DNA from 2 places in the Lysinibacillus sp. NPDC097279 genome. Region 1 is predicted to be linked to the other one. Evidence: riboswitches for the same ligand, from Rfam matches in the RefSeq annotation. Region 1 holds a riboswitch; the other holds the start of a gene.

Region 1 (4,438 bases):
TTCCATCCTTAGTAATTGTACTTGCCCTGCAAGCAATTATGCAAGGAAGTGTTTGGCGAATGGCCATGATTATAGGTTTCACAGGTTGGTTTGTTACAGCTCGAATCGTTCGCTCTGAGTTTATTCGCTTAAAGGAAATGGAATTTGTCCAAATGGCTACAATGTTTCGTACCCCATTATGGATAATATTATTTGGTCATTTATTGCGAAATAGTGTGCCTGCTATCTTTGTCGTGACAATATTTAATTTTGCCGGGGCGATTTTTACGGAAGTGTCTTTAAGCTTTTTAGGCATCGGTGTGCCGCCAGCAATCCCGTCATGGGGAACGATGCTGTACACAGCGCAAAATGATTTACTTGTTGGGGCTTGGTGGATCGGTCTTTTTCCTGGCATACTAATTTTTGTGACGATATTATGTGTGCAAGCGATCGGGAGCACATTCAAACAAGGAGGAGGACGATCCCATGTTTAGTATCGAAAATCTAACTGTTCGAGTGAACGATAAAAATCTCATCCATAATATTTCATTAACAGTCCCGAAAGGTGAGATTACCGCAGTTATCGGTGAAAGTGGCAGTGGGAAAAGCACAACAATATCAGCTATTTTAGGGATGCTCCCGCCGCAAGCTGAGGCAAAGGGTGCAGTTTTCTTTAATGGGGAAAATATTATGACGATGTCAAAAAAAGATAGTTTGTTATTAAGGTCAAAGCATATTTTTACGATTTTTCAAGATGCCACAAATAGCTTTTCTCCTACGCAAAAAATGAAACAACAATTGTATATGTTTACTGCCTTACGAGTGGGTGATGACAAAGAGAGGTTTTTCTCTAAAATGACCGCTATATTAAAGGAGTTAAACTTATCAGTAGCTATATTAGAAAGCTATCCATTTGAGTTGTCAGGTGGTATGCTACAACGCTGTATGTTAGCTTGTGCATTGTATAATGAGCCAGACATATTAATAGCAGATGAACCAACTTCTGCACTAGATATGCTGCATCAACAACACTTTATAACATTATTAAAAAACCTTCATGCGCAGCTAGGGACAACTATTATACTGGTTACTCATGATTTAGGGGTTGCTGTTTCACTAGCGAATAACATAGTAGTGATGAAAGAAGGAGAAATCGTTGAGAAGGGGCAAGCGACAGAAATTTTTGAGCAGCCTAAACATCCGTATACGCAACGGCTTGTCGCAAATCATTTTTAGGAGGCGTATATGTATTGCTTCAGGTTGAAAATATAAGTAAAAGCTTTCGAGCAGGCCAGCAAGTATTAGCAAATATAAATCTTTCTGTAGGAGAAGGTGAAATCGTCGGTCTAGTTGGAGAGAGTGGAAGCGGTAAAAGTACTTTAGCGAAAGTCATTATGCAGCTAGAGTCAGCTAATAAAGGGACTGTCCATTTTCAACAACAACACATCACTAAGAAAAATCGAAAGTCCTTTTATGAAAATTGCCAAATTATATTCCAAAATGCAAGTAATGCTCTAAACCCTATGTGGACAGTCAAGCAACTATTAAGAGAGCCATTGCAACATCAAAATTTGGTGACGGACAGCTATTTACAAACGATGCTTGCAAAAGTTAAGTTATCAAACGATGTTTTACATGCTTTGCCCTCTGAACTTAGTGGTGGTGAGAAGCAAAGAGTAAATTTATTACGCTCAATTCTTGTGGAACCGAAATTGATAGTGTGCGATGAAATTGTTTCAAGCTTAGATCGTTTAATTCAGCGAGAAATTATTGATTTATTAATGACGTTAAATAAAGAAAGAAACATGGCTATTTTATTTATTTCGCATGATTTAAAAGCTGTTTCTTATTTAAGTGAACGGATATATGTAATGAGAGCTGGCGAAATTGTCGATGAACAGCACAAGGAACATGATGGATTTCATTTCACTGATAGCTATGCACAAAAGCTATTCCAAGCGATGGAAGGTGAATAATATTTCGTTTTTTCGCAGCCGAAAACAATTAGATACCGTTTTCTGTTGATTGACTTTAAAATTCCATTACTTTACAATATGATTTAATAGTATACTAGTGAGTTTACTATTTATCACAACAAAATAGCGTGTAGTAATAGGTGTAAATTGCGTGCAATTTACTGAAAAGGGAAGTCGGTGCGAGTCCGACACTGTCCCGCAACTGTAAATGTGAGCTTTCTTTTCATATACCACTGTTAAATGACGGGAAGGGAAAAGAAGCTGTGACCATAAGTCAGGAGACCTGCCTGTTACGAGTACACACCATAACCCTACGAGGAATAGGAGGTGGCATGTTGACAAAGCAGAATGTTCTGTTCGTCACAGTACGTCAAACGACCAATACCAAAGGAAATAAGGATATACGGCATCGAGCCAAATCCAAATATCTCCCATTGGTACATTGTTTGATGCTGCTTGATGAATGATAATGATTAGCTGAACGACGGATTTCCTCTCAAAGCAGGAAATCCGTATTTTTATGTGATCGCAACATTTGTTTTGAAAATATGTACGAACTGAGGTGCACGTATGACGAATATTCATGTATGTACAACACAAGAAAAGCAATATGTAGATATGAAGATTTGTAAACTATCACGCGTTGAAGTTGCCAAGCAGCCTAAAACTAGAATGGTCATTGAAGCTCTTGTCGATCAGTTTTTAGCATCAGGACTTATTCGTAACGATCGTTTATTTAATCAAATATTCTTTAACAAAGATATCATTTGGATTCAAAATGAGGTATATGAGGGATGCCTTTTTGCTAAAGCAAGCGTGGCGGACGAGCTCAAAACGAAAAAGAACGGCTTTATGATGTACATGCCAACAAATCCAATTGTTTATGAGGTCAATGGTGAGGCGTATCATTTAATAACACGTATTGATTCGATTCGTGCAAAACCAAATTTAGATAGGCTGAATATAGAGCCGAAACCGATTTTAAGTGCTGCGCGAGTCAATGATTTACTATGCTCAATGGTTATGCGTTTTTATATTACTTATTTAGAAGATTTATCGTTAGTCGTTCATACAAATCAAGATACTAATAAAATATTAGATTTAACAAAATATGTAAAATATGAATACGAACACTTTCTTGAAAGTGTGAAAGAATTAAATGACTATCATTTAAATTGGCACCCACGAGGCAATGGTCATCAATTATTGCTTCAACTGATCGAGCAATTACAAATTTTAAAGAGTAAACCTGGCACGGTTCTTGTTGATTTTACGAATAGTAATGGTTATGTAATTGTGGAATCGGCAAATAGCTTTGTTGCGAAAGTAAAGAAAGCTTTATAGGAAATATAAAAGGCATCGAGATGTTCTCGATGCCTTCAGTTATTTTTATGGAGAATAATATTGATAGATATTGCGGATAACTTTTGAAAACGCCGGTAAAAGCCTAGGAATCGCCGATAGCACCATTGAAAACGCCGATAAACCACTAAAAAGAGCTGTGGTGCTATAGAAATGTGTGTAGTTGCTTAATTACAAGCAATGCATCGCTTCTTTTGCGTCATACCAAGGAACTGAATAGCCCTTACCTTTCGCACAAAAAATACTAGACGATGAATAGTCGGGATCTGCCTGTTTATTGTAATTGATGTGCGCTATTACTTCTTCACTATTATGGCATTTATCATAGCCATCAAATTGTAACGATATTGATCCTTTGCCATTCGTGTAAGCAGCGAAAGTAGTACTATAATGCATAAATGTTGCAACAGGAACGCGTCCTGTTAATGTTACTTGTTCCTCTGTTAAGACGGGTGCATCAAATGTACCGTCTGCTTGCTGGATATCGTTCATCATACGACCGATAAATTCATTCGATGCTTTTAATTTGAAGCGATAATATGGTTCAAGTACGATATTTTCAGCTTGTTCCAACCCTTGTCGAAGTGCACGGAAAGTTGCTTCGCGGAAATCGCCTCCCTCTGTATGTTTGATATGGGCACGTCCTGTCAAAAGGGTGAAGCGTATATCCGTAACGGGGGAGCCTGTTAAAAGACCGTGATGCTCTCGCTCAAATAGATGTTTTTCAATTAGTCGTTGATTGCCAACTGATAAATCATCAGCATGACAAGCGTTAACAAACGTGTTTCCTGTACCTCGAATATTTGGCTCCATTAATAGGTGTACCTCTGCATAATGTTTTAACGGCTCAAAATGACCGTATCCTGTTACAGTTGTTGCAATTGTTTCCATATATAAAATTTTAGGTTCACCAAAAGTAATAGTAAGTGAAAATCGATTTTTTAACACTTCAGCAAGCACTTCAAGCTGAATAACACCCATAATATGTACATGGATTTCTTGGAACTTCTCATGCCATACGACGCGCATCGACGGTTCCTCGGCTTCGAGCAAACGGAATACTTGTAATACTTCCTTTATATGCTGCTGCCCATCATACTGTACTTTAGCTTGTAAAGTCG
Region 2 (4,438 bases), on a different contig from region 1:
ATGCAAGACGGAAATCCAATCTTTACGCCGATAAAATTGTGCTCAAGTTCTTGTGAAAAATCGTAGGCTATTTTTAAAAAGAAATTAGAACTAAAACTACAACACTATATACATTAATCTATTGAAGAAAAGGAGACTAAAAAATGATTGGTATAATTTATTACGCATATGGCGCACCGAAATCTTTAGACGATGTAACACCTTATTTTACACATATAATGAAAGGTAAAACACCACCACCTCATGTAATTGAAAATGTGACGGCACAATTTAAAAAATTAGGTGGTGTTGATCTATTAGCAGCAAATACGGGGCGTATTGCTAAAGGGCTGGAACATGCTTTACAGCAACGTGTAACACAGCCTGTAAAAGTATATAACGCATACAAACATACAGAACCTTATATTCCAGATGTTGTCGACACAATGCTTAGAGAAGGTATTACAACTTTTATTACATTACCTGTAAATCCGATTATGTCTACAGGGGCAGCAGCGTTTCATGATGAAGTTAGTACGTTATTAGCTTCTCATGACGTTAAGGTCATTCATGCGAAAAATTGGCATTTAAATCATGATTTACTTGCTGTTTATAAAGACCGTGTTCAACGTGCATTTGAATGGATTCCTGTTGAAAAACGAGCACAGACGCATGTTTTATATACAGTCCATAGTCAGCCTATTGACCCTGAAAAAAATGAGCACTATGTGCGCCAGTTTTCCGAATTAGCCGAAGCCATTTCTAAAGAAGCACAAATAGCGAACTGGCATGTTACATATCGAAGTGGCCATGGGAAAGGTGACTGGCTAGGTCCAAATGTAAAAGATAAAATTAATTCATTGCAAGGCGAGGGTGCTCAAGGTATCGTCACATGTGAGCTTCTGTCACTTTCAGCGGATATTGAGTCCTATTTTGAAGTTGGAAATGAATGTCATCGATTGTGTGAGGAACTGCAAGTTGAATTTGCACAATCAGAGTTTCCAGGTGATAGCTATGATACCATTCAAGCTTTAGCTGCCATTGTCGAATCATTTATTCCCGCACAATAACTGAACAGGTTAATAAATTACGAGTAACTATTGTAAAATCTATATTGCCATCTGATGTCGATATTCCATTGATGTCAGATGGTTATTTGTTTTATATCAATATAGCGAACAGAACAGCCATGAATAAAGACACTACATTCTACTCTGAACTAGCATTAATGATATCTAATAAACGGCAAATCTATTTTAATATTTTTTTGTGTGTATAATGAAAAATTGAATAGAAGTTATAGGGCTTACGATAGTGGCTAAAATGTGATAACAGCTATAAAATTATATAAGTACATATTAAATATAATACGCAGTTTAATTTAGGCTTCAGTAGGTAGAATAATAATTGCTTAACATATGATAAAGCTTATCATGGAAAATCGTCTATCATTCTTTAGAACTATTGACGATATTATTAATTATACTAACCTAGCTAGTCATTTTTCATTTATTAACCGTTTGTTGTTCCTAAAGAAAATAGTGAAAAGTTACACTATAAAGAATTCGCTTTTCTTGATTTACTTTTTACTTGAAGGATGGTACACTTAATTGTGTTCAACAACAATATATTGTGTTAGTTTTATATAGGTACTACTATATGTAGTTTAATAGGGAAGTTCGGTATATCCGACGCTGTCCCCGCAACTGTTAAGCTGACGATGATTTAATCCACTGTGCATTCGTATGGGAAGGATATCAGAGAATGAAGCAAAGCCAGGAGACCTGCCTATAATAAAACAATTCAACCTTTCTTCGGGGAATAAGAAATGGGGACGTGACGATTTTTTTGTTTTTTTACGTTTCTAACTTAGGCTGTCTCTCCCAAGAGATAGCCTTTTTATATTATGAAAAGAGGGAATTTAAAATGAAACTTTATACGAAAACTATATGCCCAAAATGTCTTTGGGTCAAATCGGAATTACAACGTGCAGGACTTGAAGCAGAAATTGTGAATATTGATCACGATGAGCAAGCAAAACAAAAAATTATGGACGCAGGTTTTTTAAGTGTGCCTGTTCTTGAAGTAAATGACACATTTATAGGAGATGTCAAAGAAATTGTTTCTCAAATTGAGATGATTGCAATATGATCGTTTATGCTAGTCGTACAGGTAATGTGCGAAGTATTGTGACGAAATTAGATGGGGAATCTATTGAAATTTATGATGGATTGTTGCTGACTGAGCCCTTTCTATTAATTACATACACGGACGGCTTAGGTGATATTCCTGCAAAAGTAGCTCGCTTTTTAGAGCAAAACAGGGAGTATTGCAAGGGAGTAGCTGTCAGTGGTAATAGTAATTTTGGGCACCATGTGTTTGGTGGAGCTGGCGAAAAAATTGCAGAAACCTACCAGGTCCCGCTAGTGCGTAAATTAGATTTACGTGGATACCAGGCTGATTATGAAGTAATACAAACGTTTTATGAAACGAGGGTGAAGGGATGAAAACATACTTAAAGCTTAATAATGAGGTGCTTAATCGCTATAGCACGACGGGTCAATTAGAGCTTGAAAAGGACCGTGAGGCAACACGCCGTTATTTTTTAGAATATGTAAATGTGCGTCTACGTTATTTTATTGATATTGAGGAGAAAATACGCTATTTAGTCGATGAGGGTTATTACGAGAAAGAGTTTATCGACATGTATGAGATAGATTTTATTAAACACTTATACAAAAAAGCATACGATTACAATTTCCGCTTCCCATCTTTTATGAGTGCAAGTAAATTTTACGATAGTTACGCAATGAAAAGTCGTGACGGGGAAGAAATTTTAGAAAAATACGAAGATCGTATTGTTATCATCGCTTTATATTTAGCACAAGGGAACACGGTGTTAGCAGAACGTTCCGTTGAAGCAATGATGGAGGCGTACCAACCAGCAACGCCAACCGCGTTAAATAGTGGAAAAAAAGCGCGTGGCGAATTAGTAAGCTGCTTTAAACTATCAATGGACGATTCAATGAATAGTATTGCTGAAAATATTGGTTATTGTTTAGAGCTATCACGCCTTGGCGGTGGAGTAGGGGTAAACTTAACAGATTTACGTCCATTAGGAGATCCAATTAAAGAAATTTTAAATCGTGCAAGTGGTGTGATTCCAGTTGCTAAACTTTTAGAAAATTCCTTCAGCTATTCCAATCAGCTTGGACAACGTAACGGCTCTGGCGTTGTTTACCTAAATATTTTCCATGCTGATATAGAGAATTTTATTTCATCGAAAAAGCCAAATGCTGATGATAAAATCCGACTTGCAACGCTATCAACAGGTATTATTATTCCAAGTATTTTCTTTGAACTTATGAAACGTGATAAAGATATTGTGTTGTTCAGTCCATATGATATTTATAAAGAATATGGGAAACGAATGTCTGAAATCTCCATTACAGAGATGTATTATGAGTTACTAGATAACCCAAATATCCGTAAGATTAAACGCTTGAATGCGCGCAGATTATATACAGAAGTGAAAAAAGCGCAATTTGAATCAGGCTATCCTTTCGAAATCTTTGATGATAATGTCAACGACGTACATCCACTCAAAAATATAGGTCGTGTAAAAATGTCGAACCTATGTACAGAAATTTTACAAGTACAAGAAACAAGTATCATTACTGACCAAAATGAATCAAATGAATACGGACTAGATGTATCGTGTAACTTAGGCTCAATTGATATACATGCCGCAAGTAAAGTAAGTGATTTTGGTACATTAGTAGATACAGCAATGCATCTTTTAACGAATGTGTCACAAATGACGAACATTACGAATGTACCGCCTGTAGCTAAAGCCAATAAGTTAATGCATTCTGTAGGGCTTGGATGTATGAATCTACATGGTCATCTTGTTACAGAGGGGATTATGTACGGCTCTAAAGATTCAATTGCTTTTATGGATAGCTTTATGGAAGCGATGAACTATTATTCACTTAAATCATCGATGGAGATTGCTAAGGAACGAGGCGAAACTTTCTACCGTTTTGAGGATAGTGATTATGCGTCAGGCGTTTATTTTGATCAATATGTTAATAAACTTGAAGAAGAGCTTTCACCAGTTGTATTAAAAGCATTAGGAAATATTCCAATCGTGACATCAAAAATGTGGGAAACATTAAAGCAGGATGTTATGGAATATGGTTTATTCCATTCTTATCGTCTAGCTATTGCACCAACTGGTAGTATTTCATATATTCGTAGCTGTACAGCTTCAATTGCACCAAGTACTGAGCGTGTAGAGGTGCGTGATTATGCGGATAGTCGAACAATTTATCCAATGCCACATTTAACAAATGACAACAGTCATTTATATGTGGAAGCATATGATGTGAATCCATATGATTTAATCGATTTATACGCAGCATCTCAAAAACACGTAGACCAAGGGATTTCGATGACG

What was found. A riboswitch is a leader RNA that binds a small molecule or an ion and turns the genes downstream of it on or off. The one in region 1 is predicted to bind cobalamin.
Region 2: it holds a riboswitch for cobalamin, as region 1 does, so the genes downstream of both, ACIQ1H_RS13275 (glutaredoxin family protein) here and ACIQ1H_RS05655 (hypothetical protein) in region 1, are expected to answer to the same signal.

The regions. Positions count from the first base shown of each region.
Region 1 covers NZ_JBIWDA010000001.1:1,105,175-1,109,612, forward strand. The annotation lists gene ACIQ1H_RS05640 (ABC transporter permease) at 1-473, shown strand, start outside; gene ACIQ1H_RS05645 (ATP-binding cassette domain-containing protein) at 466-1,215, shown strand; gene ACIQ1H_RS05650 (ABC transporter ATP-binding protein) at 1,230-1,955, shown strand; cobalamin riboswitch at 2,077-2,260, shown strand; gene ACIQ1H_RS05655 (hypothetical protein) at 2,526-3,299, shown strand; gene ACIQ1H_RS05660 (GTP-binding protein) at 3,489-4,438, opposite strand, start outside.
Region 2 covers NZ_JBIWDA010000002.1:648,449-652,886, forward strand. The annotation lists gene ACIQ1H_RS13265 (ABC transporter ATP-binding protein) at 1-66, shown strand, start outside; gene ACIQ1H_RS13270 (ferrochelatase) at 144-1,049, shown strand; cobalamin riboswitch at 1,610-1,785, shown strand; gene ACIQ1H_RS13275 (glutaredoxin family protein) at 1,906-2,130, shown strand; gene nrdI (class Ib ribonucleoside-diphosphate reductase assembly flavoprotein NrdI) at 2,127-2,486, shown strand; gene nrdE (class 1b ribonucleoside-diphosphate reductase subunit alpha) at 2,483-4,438, shown strand, end outside.